Regions from separate parts of the uncultured Sulfitobacter sp. genome, predicted to be linked through region 2. Evidence: riboswitches for the same ligand, from Rfam matches in the RefSeq annotation. Region 2 holds a riboswitch; the other holds the start of a gene.

Region 1 (4,623 bases), on a different contig from region 2:
GTTTCCACCGTCGCGCCAAGATCAGGGCCATCCATGGTTGTGGCGATGTTCAAAGACCCTAAGTTGCACGAAATATCGGTGCCCAGATGATCATAGCCCAGATCATCGTGGAACGTGCTGGCCTCGTTTACTTGCAGGATTTCCGAACACAGATTCGACATGGTGATGCGCCCGGCGATGGGGTTGGCACGGTTCACCGTGTCTTCGAACATGATATAGGGATAGCCGCTTTCGAACTGGATTTCCGCCAAGGTCTGAAAGAACTCGCGCGCGTTGATCTTTTTCTTGCGGATGCGTTTGTTGTCGACCATCTCGGCGTATTTCTCGGTGACCGAAATGTCCGAGAACGGCACGCCGTAAACCCGCTCAACATCGTGGGGCGAGAACAGATACATGTCCTCGTTTTTCTTGGCCAATTCAAAGGTGATGTCGGGGATAACCACGCCAAGGCTGAGCGTCTTGATGCGAATTTTCTCGTCCGCGTTTTCACGCTTGGTGTCCAAAAACTGAAAGATATCAGGATGATGCGCATTCAGATACACAGCACCTGCACCTTGGCGTGCACCAAGCTGGTTGGCGTAGGAGAATGAATCCTCAAGCAGTTTCATCACCGGGATCACGCCTGAGGACTGGTTTTCGATCCCCTTGATCGGGGCTCCATGTTCGCGCACGTTGGTCAGCATCAAGGCCACGCCACCGCCGCGTTTACTAAGCTGCAGGGCAGAGTTGATGCCGCGCCCGATGCTTTCCATGTTGTCCTCAAGACGCAGCAGGAAACACGAGATCAGCTCGCCCCGGCTTTGCTTGCCCGCGTTCAGAAATGTCGGTGTGGCGGGTTGGAAACGGCCCGACAGAATTTCATGCATGAACGCCATCGCTTGGGTCTGATCGCCCTGCGCCAGCGTCAGCGCAGTCATCACAACGCGGTCCTCGTAGCGTTCCAGGAACCGTTTCCCGTCACGGGTTTTCAGCGTGTAGGAGGTGTAATATTTGAACGCGCCCAGAAAGGTTGGAAACCGGAATTTTTGCTTGAATGCCGTGTCCCAAATCTCGCGCAGGAATTCGGCTGGATAGGCCTTCAGCACCGCGGCCTCGTAATAGCCTTCGTCGACGAGATACCCGAGCTTTTCCTCAAGCGAGTGGAAGAACACGGTGTTCTGGTTCACATGCTGCAAAAAGTATTCGCGCGCGGCCTTGCGGTCGGCGTCAAAACGGATGTGCCCCGCCTCGTCATATAGGTTCAGCATCGCGTTCAGCGCGTGATAGTCCAGCCCAGCGGTCATACCGTCATCAAGCATTCTGTTCTCCAAAATTTGTCCAGCCCGTCGCGAATGCGGGCGATGTCTAGGTCCGTGCCTGCCAGCTCAAACCTTGTGAGCACGGGCACGTTGCATTTCTTGGCGATCACGTCGCCCGACAGCGCAAAGGTCGCGCCAAAGTTACGGTTTCCCGCACCGATCACACCGCGCAGCAGCGCGCGGCGTGTCGGTTCATTCAAAAAGCGGATCACCTGTTTGGGCACCGCGCCGCGCCCTGCGCCATCGGCGAATGTTGGGCAGACCAGCACAAAGGGGCGGGCAGGGGCTGGCATCGGATCAGACGGGCGAATGGGAATGCGCATGGCATCAATCCCAAGCGCTGCAACCAGCCGCGCGGTATTGCCCGTTGCCGACGAATAATAGACCAGCCCGCCCATTGCCGGTCAGGCCAACTGACCAATCATGTCGGGCCGGAAACCCGCCCAATGCGCATCACCCGCGACCACGACAGGCACCTGACGGTAGCCCATTTCGGTCACGCTTTGCATGGCTTCGGCATCTTGTGTCAGGTCGATCACACGGTATTCCAAACCGCGCATATCCAGCGCACGGGTGGTGGCGGTGCATTGCACGCAAGCGGGTTTCGAATAAACTGTGATGGTCATGCCCATATCCCTATCTGTTGTGGTGCAAAGGGACGGGGGCGCGCGGGGCATAGGCCAACACGGCCACAACCTTCAACACGTCCTCAAGCCCTCCGCTCGCGGTGGTTCGTATCGTGCCAAGGCAGGTCTCCTGGCTCACGGCTCGGATGTGGGGGCCTCCTTCCCGATGCGGGTGCATCAGTGGGTCATAGGCCAACACTTGCCGCTTACAGTTGCGGGGGCAGCACCGGTATCACACCGGTTTCCCTCTTAGCCTGCGACTCGCGCCGCAGGAACCAAAGCAACTACATATTGGGGTGTAATGCCGTTTGGTGTCAATATGCTGTTATTGGGATCGGGTAAATTTTTCTGTGATCAGACCGCAGCGGCGGGGATTTACCCTTGAGCAATGCCAAGCCCCCGCCGATATGCATCACTCCTCAGGTGGGCGCAAGGCGATGATGCGCAGGCCCGGTGCGCCTTTGAAGTCCTCGTTCTTGCGGATAAAGCGAATGGTGCCGTTCGCCGTAATCCGGGCAAGTAATTTTCCGTCCGGCGTCTCGTTGCGCCAATCGTCGAGCGTAAATTCCTCGGATAGTTTTGTGATGCGGAAGGTCCATCCGGCAGCCATCAATTTCTCAAGCTCGGCGTGGGTGGCCTCTAGGCCGAGGGGGCGCCCCCCCAAGGTGCGGGGCAATTGGTGGCGGCTGCTGTCGGCACGTTCGCGCATCACCTGAAACACGTTTTCACGCCCGAATTCCGGGGCAAGGTCCGTGGTCACCAGCGTGTTATAGGCGTCGTTATCCGTGGCCGCGATCAGGGTGGCATAGCTGACCAGCTCGACCCGCTGTTCTGCGGCCTCTGACAGGATATCACCCGAGAATGTATCGATGCCCGCAGCGCGTGCTTTGCGCAGGCGGATGAAGTTCGGATCGGTCATCAAAACGGGCACTTCGGCCTTGCGCAGCACCTCGGCCAGCGCGGTTGTCCAATCCGCCCCGCCGATGATCACGACGCCCGGCACATCGGCACCCGCCAGCCCCAACAGCCGCGCAAAAGGCGCGAGGGTAAATCCGTTGACCACGACCGTCACCGCCACAAGGGCGAATGCCAGCGGTGCAATCAAGGCGGCGTCTTCAAAGCCAAGGCTGAGCAAGCGTTCCCCGAAAAGGCCCGCCACGGCGACCAGAACCACACCGCGTGGTCCGGTCAAGGCGACCAGCAGCTTTTCGCGAAACGGAATGCCAGAGCCGATAAGCGAGATAAACACCGTCAGCGGGCGCGCGACCAGCACGACCACGGCCACAAACGCCGCCGCGCGCCAATCAAGATTGCCAAGCGCGTCCACATCCAGACCCGCAGCAAGCAGGATAAACACGCCCGACACCAACAGCACGGTCGCGTGTTCCTTGAAGCGGCGCAGCTCTTCGTAGCTGGGCAGTTTTGAGTTCGCGATCACGATCCCCATGATCGTCACGGCCAGCAGCCCGCTTTCATGCAGCACGGCGTCAGATGCGGCGAACACCCCCAGCAACAAGGCGAAAAGCACGGGTACTTTCATATATTCCGGCACCCAGCCGCGTTTGAACCCGCGCGACAGGCCGACGCCAGCCGCCACGCCGGCAGCGGTTGCCACGGCAGCCCCGAGCAGCAGTTCGATCATCGCCTCGGACGCCGTGGTGGCCGTGTTCAGCGCCAGCACGACCTCGAACGCCAAGACAGCGGCCAAGGCCCCGATCGGATCGTTAATGATGGCTTCCCATTGCAGCAGGGTCGCGGGGCGGCGCGACAGCCGCGCGGTGCGCAGAAGCGGCGCGATCACGGTGGGGCCGGTGACGATCATGATGCCACCAAACACGGCCGAGCTGGACCAGCTAAGCCCCGCCACATAATGCAGCGACAGCGCGGCCATTAGCCACCCCAAAGGCGCGCCGATATAGACCAACCGCCTGACCCCGCCAACCGCGTCTTGCAGCGTGTGAAAGTTCAACGACAGACCGCCCTCGAACAGGATGATCGCCACGGCGATGGAGATCATGGGGGCCATCAACGGCCCGATATCGCGGGCGGGATCAAAGATGCCAAACACCGGCCCGATCAGAATACCGGCGACCAGCATCAGTACGATTGCAGGCATGCGCAGACGCCATGCGATCCATTGCGATCCAACGCCTATGGCACCGACCAATGCGATTGCCGTTACGGGGTTCAGCGCGCCAAGCGTTTCTGTTGCCACAATGTGATCCATCTATTGTTGGTGGTTTGAAATAGCATGTGACGGGCGCGAGGCAATAAATATTCCGGTTGTCACAGGTCTAGGGGCAAACACAAAAACGCGGACACCGTTGGGTGCCCGCGCGTTCGTAAAGTGGGGGATGGTTCAATCAGCAGATCAGGCCGATTGCATATTCAGCGCCATCCCGTCGTATTGCCCGCTGATTGCGGCATCGGCCAGAACATCGGCAACATCCCGGCGCGACGCCTCGGCTGATGTGTCCACGTCGTCGCCCAAGATCACGTTATCGCTGCGCGGGTCATCTGTCAGGGCAACGGGGCGCAGAATGGCATAAGTTAAGCCGGATGCTTTCAGGTGCTCATCAGCGGCGTGCTTGGCCTTGATGTAGTGGGCCAGATCGCCTGACGGGTTTTCCTGATCCGCCCCGACCGAGCTGAGCATGACAAAGCGTTTCACGCCCGCCGCTGCGGCCAGATCGGTCAGA
Region 2 (4,623 bases):
GTCGCGGCCATCTCGCGGCGCAGCGGGCGAATTTCATCGCGCATAATCTCGGCGATCGCCGCACGTTGCTGGGATGACAGTGACGCACCGGTCGTGGCTCCGCCGACAGGGACACCCGCACCAGACGTCGTTGCCGTGTCAAAGGATTGCACCGGTTTGCCCAAAATTTCCGCGACCTCTTCGGCGGGCAGCTTCACCTCGGCCACGTGCCCCGCCCCCAGATTGCCGCGAAAGATATGGGCGACTGGCAATACCGGCTTGAACAGGAAAAAGCCGTCGGAATCTGTTGTTGTTTCACCCAGTACGGTGCCATCGGGGGCCCTCACGGTAATCAACTGATCAACCGCCATGGTCCCGTTTGAAAATCCCACCTCGCCCTCAATCACGTCACCGGATGGAAAAACCGAAAGCAGAACTTTATGCGCCATCGCGGGGATCGGGGCCGCACATAGCAGCAAGAGCAGGACAAAGCGTTTCATGCATGTACCCCCTTCGCGGTGTCAAACAGTTCCGGTTTCACCTTGCGGGCCAGCAGAATGGCAAAGCCGGTCAACAGCCCTTCGATGATCATGACAGGGATATGGGCAAAGAACACCAGCTTGGCGGCCGGAATGAATTCATCCCCCGATGCTGCCAGCGAAATGGCCACGACGCCGGTTGTCAGCGCAATTGCCAACGCGCCACCAATCCCGGCCCAGATCGCCCCCGCCGTCGGCGTGCCAGATGCCACAAGCCGGCGCATCATCAACCCGACCACAACCGCCGGAAGGGCAATGTTGACGGTGTTGACGCCCAGAACCGTCAACCCGCCAAAGCCGAAGAATATCGCCTGAAGCACAAGGCCGACAAACAGCGCAGGAAAGGCGGCCCAGCCCAGCAAAATTCCGGCCAGACCGTTCATAATCAGGTGCACCGAAGACGGCCCAACAGGCACATAGATCAACGACGCCACGAAAAAGCTGGCCGACAGCACACCCGCCGTTGGAATACGCTCCAACGTCAGGCTGCGCAGACCCATTGCGATACCGCCCGCTGCAGCAACTGCACCAGCGATCACAACAGTATTGGACAGCGCTCCGTCTACGATATGCATGCGCGTATCACTCCATGTCCCACGCGCGGATCCAGATCACGGCGTCTTGGCTCAGTTCCTTACCTTCATGTTCTGTGACGGGTCCAGACCCAAGCGCGGCAAAGCCCCAATAGCCCGCCCGTGGCACCCCAAAGGAAAAATACCCGTTCATATCCGATATCGCGACAATCGCGCCGCCCGGCATGGCGCTGACAACCGGCATACTGGCCGATGCGCTGTTCATGTCCGGCTCTGCCGCCATATACTCAATCTCGATCTGCGCGCCGGAAACCGGCTGGCCGTCTGCCAGCACTTGGCCGGTAAATGTCGATCCGGCGATGATGTTATAGGGTTTGTTGAGGGGTACAATTTCCGTGGGCAGGCCAACCGGGTTCATCCAATCTGTTGGCAACTGGTTGCGGTTCAGGAATGCCTTGGCGATCTGCTGGATATAAATATCCTCGGCCTCTTCGTAATACGGCGTGGGTACCGTGACCAAAACGTAATCGCCCGACCGTTTGACAGGCACATAACCCTTGAACGCTGCACCGGTGTTTTGACCGCCGGTGAATTGTACAGGCTCTAGGCTGTCCATCAGATCGGTCTTGTCGCCATTGTGAATCATGTAAAATTCTTGCGGGCGTTCCAGGTTCATCACATGGCTATTTTCCATCGGATGCCAAAAGATCAGTTTGACCGGCACATCACCGGGCCGGTCGATCATGGTATTGGTGGTATATTCCAACAAGAAATGCGCCGAAGCCATCGCAGGCAGTGTCAGCACAACGGCACTGGCGAGCAGTAGTTTTTTCATCAGTAGTCTCATCTTGGCGCCACACCCGGCACGTATAAATTCGACCGCCAAGGATATGGTTGGACCGGGACGACACACCCAAACTGGCGCGCGGTTGCCACGGCCAAACGCACACCCCGGCGCCCAGTGAATGCACCCCGTTTACCATGGGGCGCGTGTCCGGCAGGTCTCCTGGCTTGCGGGTCAATGCGTTGGGCCAGCCTTCCCGGATTGCTCCAGTGACGTATTTGGCCCTGCTCGCCGCTGACAGTTGCGGGGGCAGCTGTAGATTTGACGCCGATGCGCCGCACTACATTCCCTCTTTCGCCCGAAAAGATCGGGACCGGTCATAATTCAGTCTTGGCAGATCGGTGCGGGCAACGTCAATCACTAAAGCTGCGCCGAAACCTGCGGGTCAGTCTATTCGCCAGAACCGTTAGCATCCTTGCGCAAAAGATAGGTATCCATGATCCAGCCATGCTGCGCCCGGGCATCTGCCCTTGTCTGGGCGATCCGGTCTGCCACATCGCCAATCCGGCCGTGATCCAGAATTTGCTCTGGCATGCCCAAAAACGCGCCCCACCAAATCAGCGTATCGGCGGGCAAGTCTTGAAAGGTGCAATCGCCGTCCAGCATCACAACCACTGTTTCGGCCCCTTGCGGCCATCCCTGATCGCGCAGGCGGCGACCGGTGGTGATCGTGACCGGGCCATTGACCGTGTTCAGGGGCAAGGCATGTGCCGCCGTCAGCGCCTGAATGGCGGTGATCCCGGGCACAACGCGCAGACGCGGTGCGGGGGCAAGCCTGCCCGCAATGCGCAGGGTGCTGTCATACAGCGACGGATCGCCCCACACCAACAACGCGACGGGGCCTGCACGGTCAGCCTCGGCCATGGCTGCCTGCCAACGGCGCGCGATTTCATCGTGCCACTGCGCGACGCGGTCCTGATAGGGCAACGCCGGATCGCGCACCGGATATTCAAACCGGATGACCTGCGCCGCCGTGCCACTTTGCGTCAAGATATTGTGTCGCAGGGTTAAGAGATCGCCCTTATCGTCGCCCTTGTCTGGTACAAGGATCACCGCCGCATCGCGCAACGCCTGCATCCCTTCGCCCGTGACATGGGCGGGGCTGCCTGTACCAATGCCAATCAGCCAAAGGTCCTCGATTGTATGATGCGGTGCGGCGCTCATGGCAGCTCGTGCGCCAAGGGGCCGTAAAGGATCAATGCCGCGCTATTGCCGACCTCAAGCGCCAGCTGCTCGGCCAGATCGCTGACCGTCGCCCGTGTGATGCGCTGTTCTGGGCGGCTGACGTCCTCGGCCATAATGGCAGGGGTGTCGGCGGGCAACCCATGGGCCAACAGCTTTTCCAGCAACGCCGGAAATGTGCGTTTGCCCATAAAGACAACCGTTGATGCGGCAGGATCGGCAAGCGCCAGCAGGTTCACATCCCCCGGCAATTTGCCTGTCACATCGTGGCCCGTTACAAATTGCACCCGCCGCGCAGTCAACCGGCGCGTCAGTGGAATGCCGATGGCCGCCGCAGCCGCCACCGCCGACGGAATACCGGGGATAATCTCGTAGGGGATGCCAGCGGCTCTCAACGCGACCAGCTCTTCCTCAAGACGGCCAAACAACCCGCCATCGCCGGATTTCAGACGCACGACCCGTTGGTCAATCTGTGCGTAATCCACCAAAAGGCGGCTAACGTGGTCCTGTTTGGGCGAGGCCCGTCCGGCGCGTTTGCCCACGCCAATCAGATCCGCACCGTTGCGCGCATATTCAAGGATCGGCCCGGCGCTTAGGTCATCAAACAAAACCGCGTCGGCGCGTTTCAACCGGTCAACGGCCTTTAGCGTCAACAGCTCAGGATCCCCCGGACCCGACCCGACAAAGCTGACAAATCCGGTCATTTTGGGGCCTCTTGTGGTGTAATCAGATGGAAAAACGTGCCCGTCACATGCCCGTTCTGCGATCCGGTTTCTGGCACGGGGTTGCCATCAGCATCCGACACTTTGGCCAGCGGCGCATCAGGTTGTTCAAGGATCGTCGAATAGTGAAATTCATGCCCGAACAGCTTGTCCCCTGCGTCAAATCCCGGCATCCCCGCGACAAGTTCAACCCGACGATAACCAAGGTGGAACTTGCGCTTTTCATAGCTTGTCACCAGCCCCAAAAGCCCAGCCATCTGGTGCGATACCCCGTCTTTGTCGATCAAGGCAGCGCCAAGCGCCATATAGCCACCGCATTCCCCATGAATGGGGCGATCTTGCGCGTGCTTTACCAGCCCCGCGCGAAAACGGTCGGCGCTTGCCAGACGTCCGGCGTGCAATTCGGGGTATCCCCCCGGCAGCCAGACCAGATCCGCACTGGCATCCGGCGCTTCATCCGCCAAGGGCGAGAATGGCAATATCTCGGCCCCTGCAGCGCGCCAGCCTTCCAGCAGATGCGGATAGGTGAACGAAAACGCCGCGTCTTGCGCCAAGGCAATGCGTTGCGCGGGTGGTTTGGGCAAGTGGAACATGCCGGCTTGCGCAGGTTGACCAGTAGCCGCCGCGCGGATCGCCGCAAGATCGATATGATCGCGCAGGAAATTGGCGTAACCCTTGATCGCTTCCTCAAGATCGGGATGTTCGACCGCTTGGATCAAACCCAGATGGCGTTCGGGTAGCGCCAGATCACCGCGCCGGGGCAAGGACCCCAGTACCGTCAGGCCCGCTTTCTCCATCCCCAGACGCGCCAACCGTTCGTGGCG

The links. A riboswitch is a leader RNA that binds a small molecule or an ion and turns the genes downstream of it on or off. The one in region 2 is predicted to bind cobalamin.
Region 1: linked by a shared signal. The riboswitch ahead of nrdH (glutaredoxin-like protein NrdH) and the one ahead of AADJ11_RS02275 (DUF4198 domain-containing protein) in region 2 are both predicted to bind cobalamin.

What each region holds. Positions count from the first base shown of each region.
Region 1 covers NZ_CAXHZD010000003.1:214,891-219,513, reverse strand. The annotation lists gene nrdE (class 1b ribonucleoside-diphosphate reductase subunit alpha) at 1-1,298, opposite strand, end outside; gene nrdI (class Ib ribonucleoside-diphosphate reductase assembly flavoprotein NrdI) at 1,280-1,696, opposite strand; gene nrdH (glutaredoxin-like protein NrdH) at 1,703-1,924, opposite strand; cobalamin riboswitch at 2,027-2,219, opposite strand; gene AADJ11_RS11650 (sodium:proton antiporter) at 2,337-4,151, opposite strand; gene AADJ11_RS11645 (SDR family oxidoreductase) at 4,296-4,623, opposite strand, start outside.
Region 2 covers NZ_CAXHZD010000001.1:480,585-485,207, reverse strand. The annotation lists gene AADJ11_RS02285 (cobalt ABC transporter permease) at 1-479, opposite strand, end outside; gene cbiM (cobalt transporter CbiM) at 476-1,093, opposite strand; gene AADJ11_RS02275 (DUF4198 domain-containing protein) at 1,101-1,886, opposite strand; cobalamin riboswitch at 2,030-2,228, opposite strand; gene cobF (precorrin-6A synthase (deacetylating)) at 2,286-3,059, opposite strand; gene cobA (uroporphyrinogen-III C-methyltransferase) at 3,056-3,781, opposite strand; gene AADJ11_RS02260 (cobyrinate a,c-diamide synthase) at 3,778-4,623, opposite strand, start outside.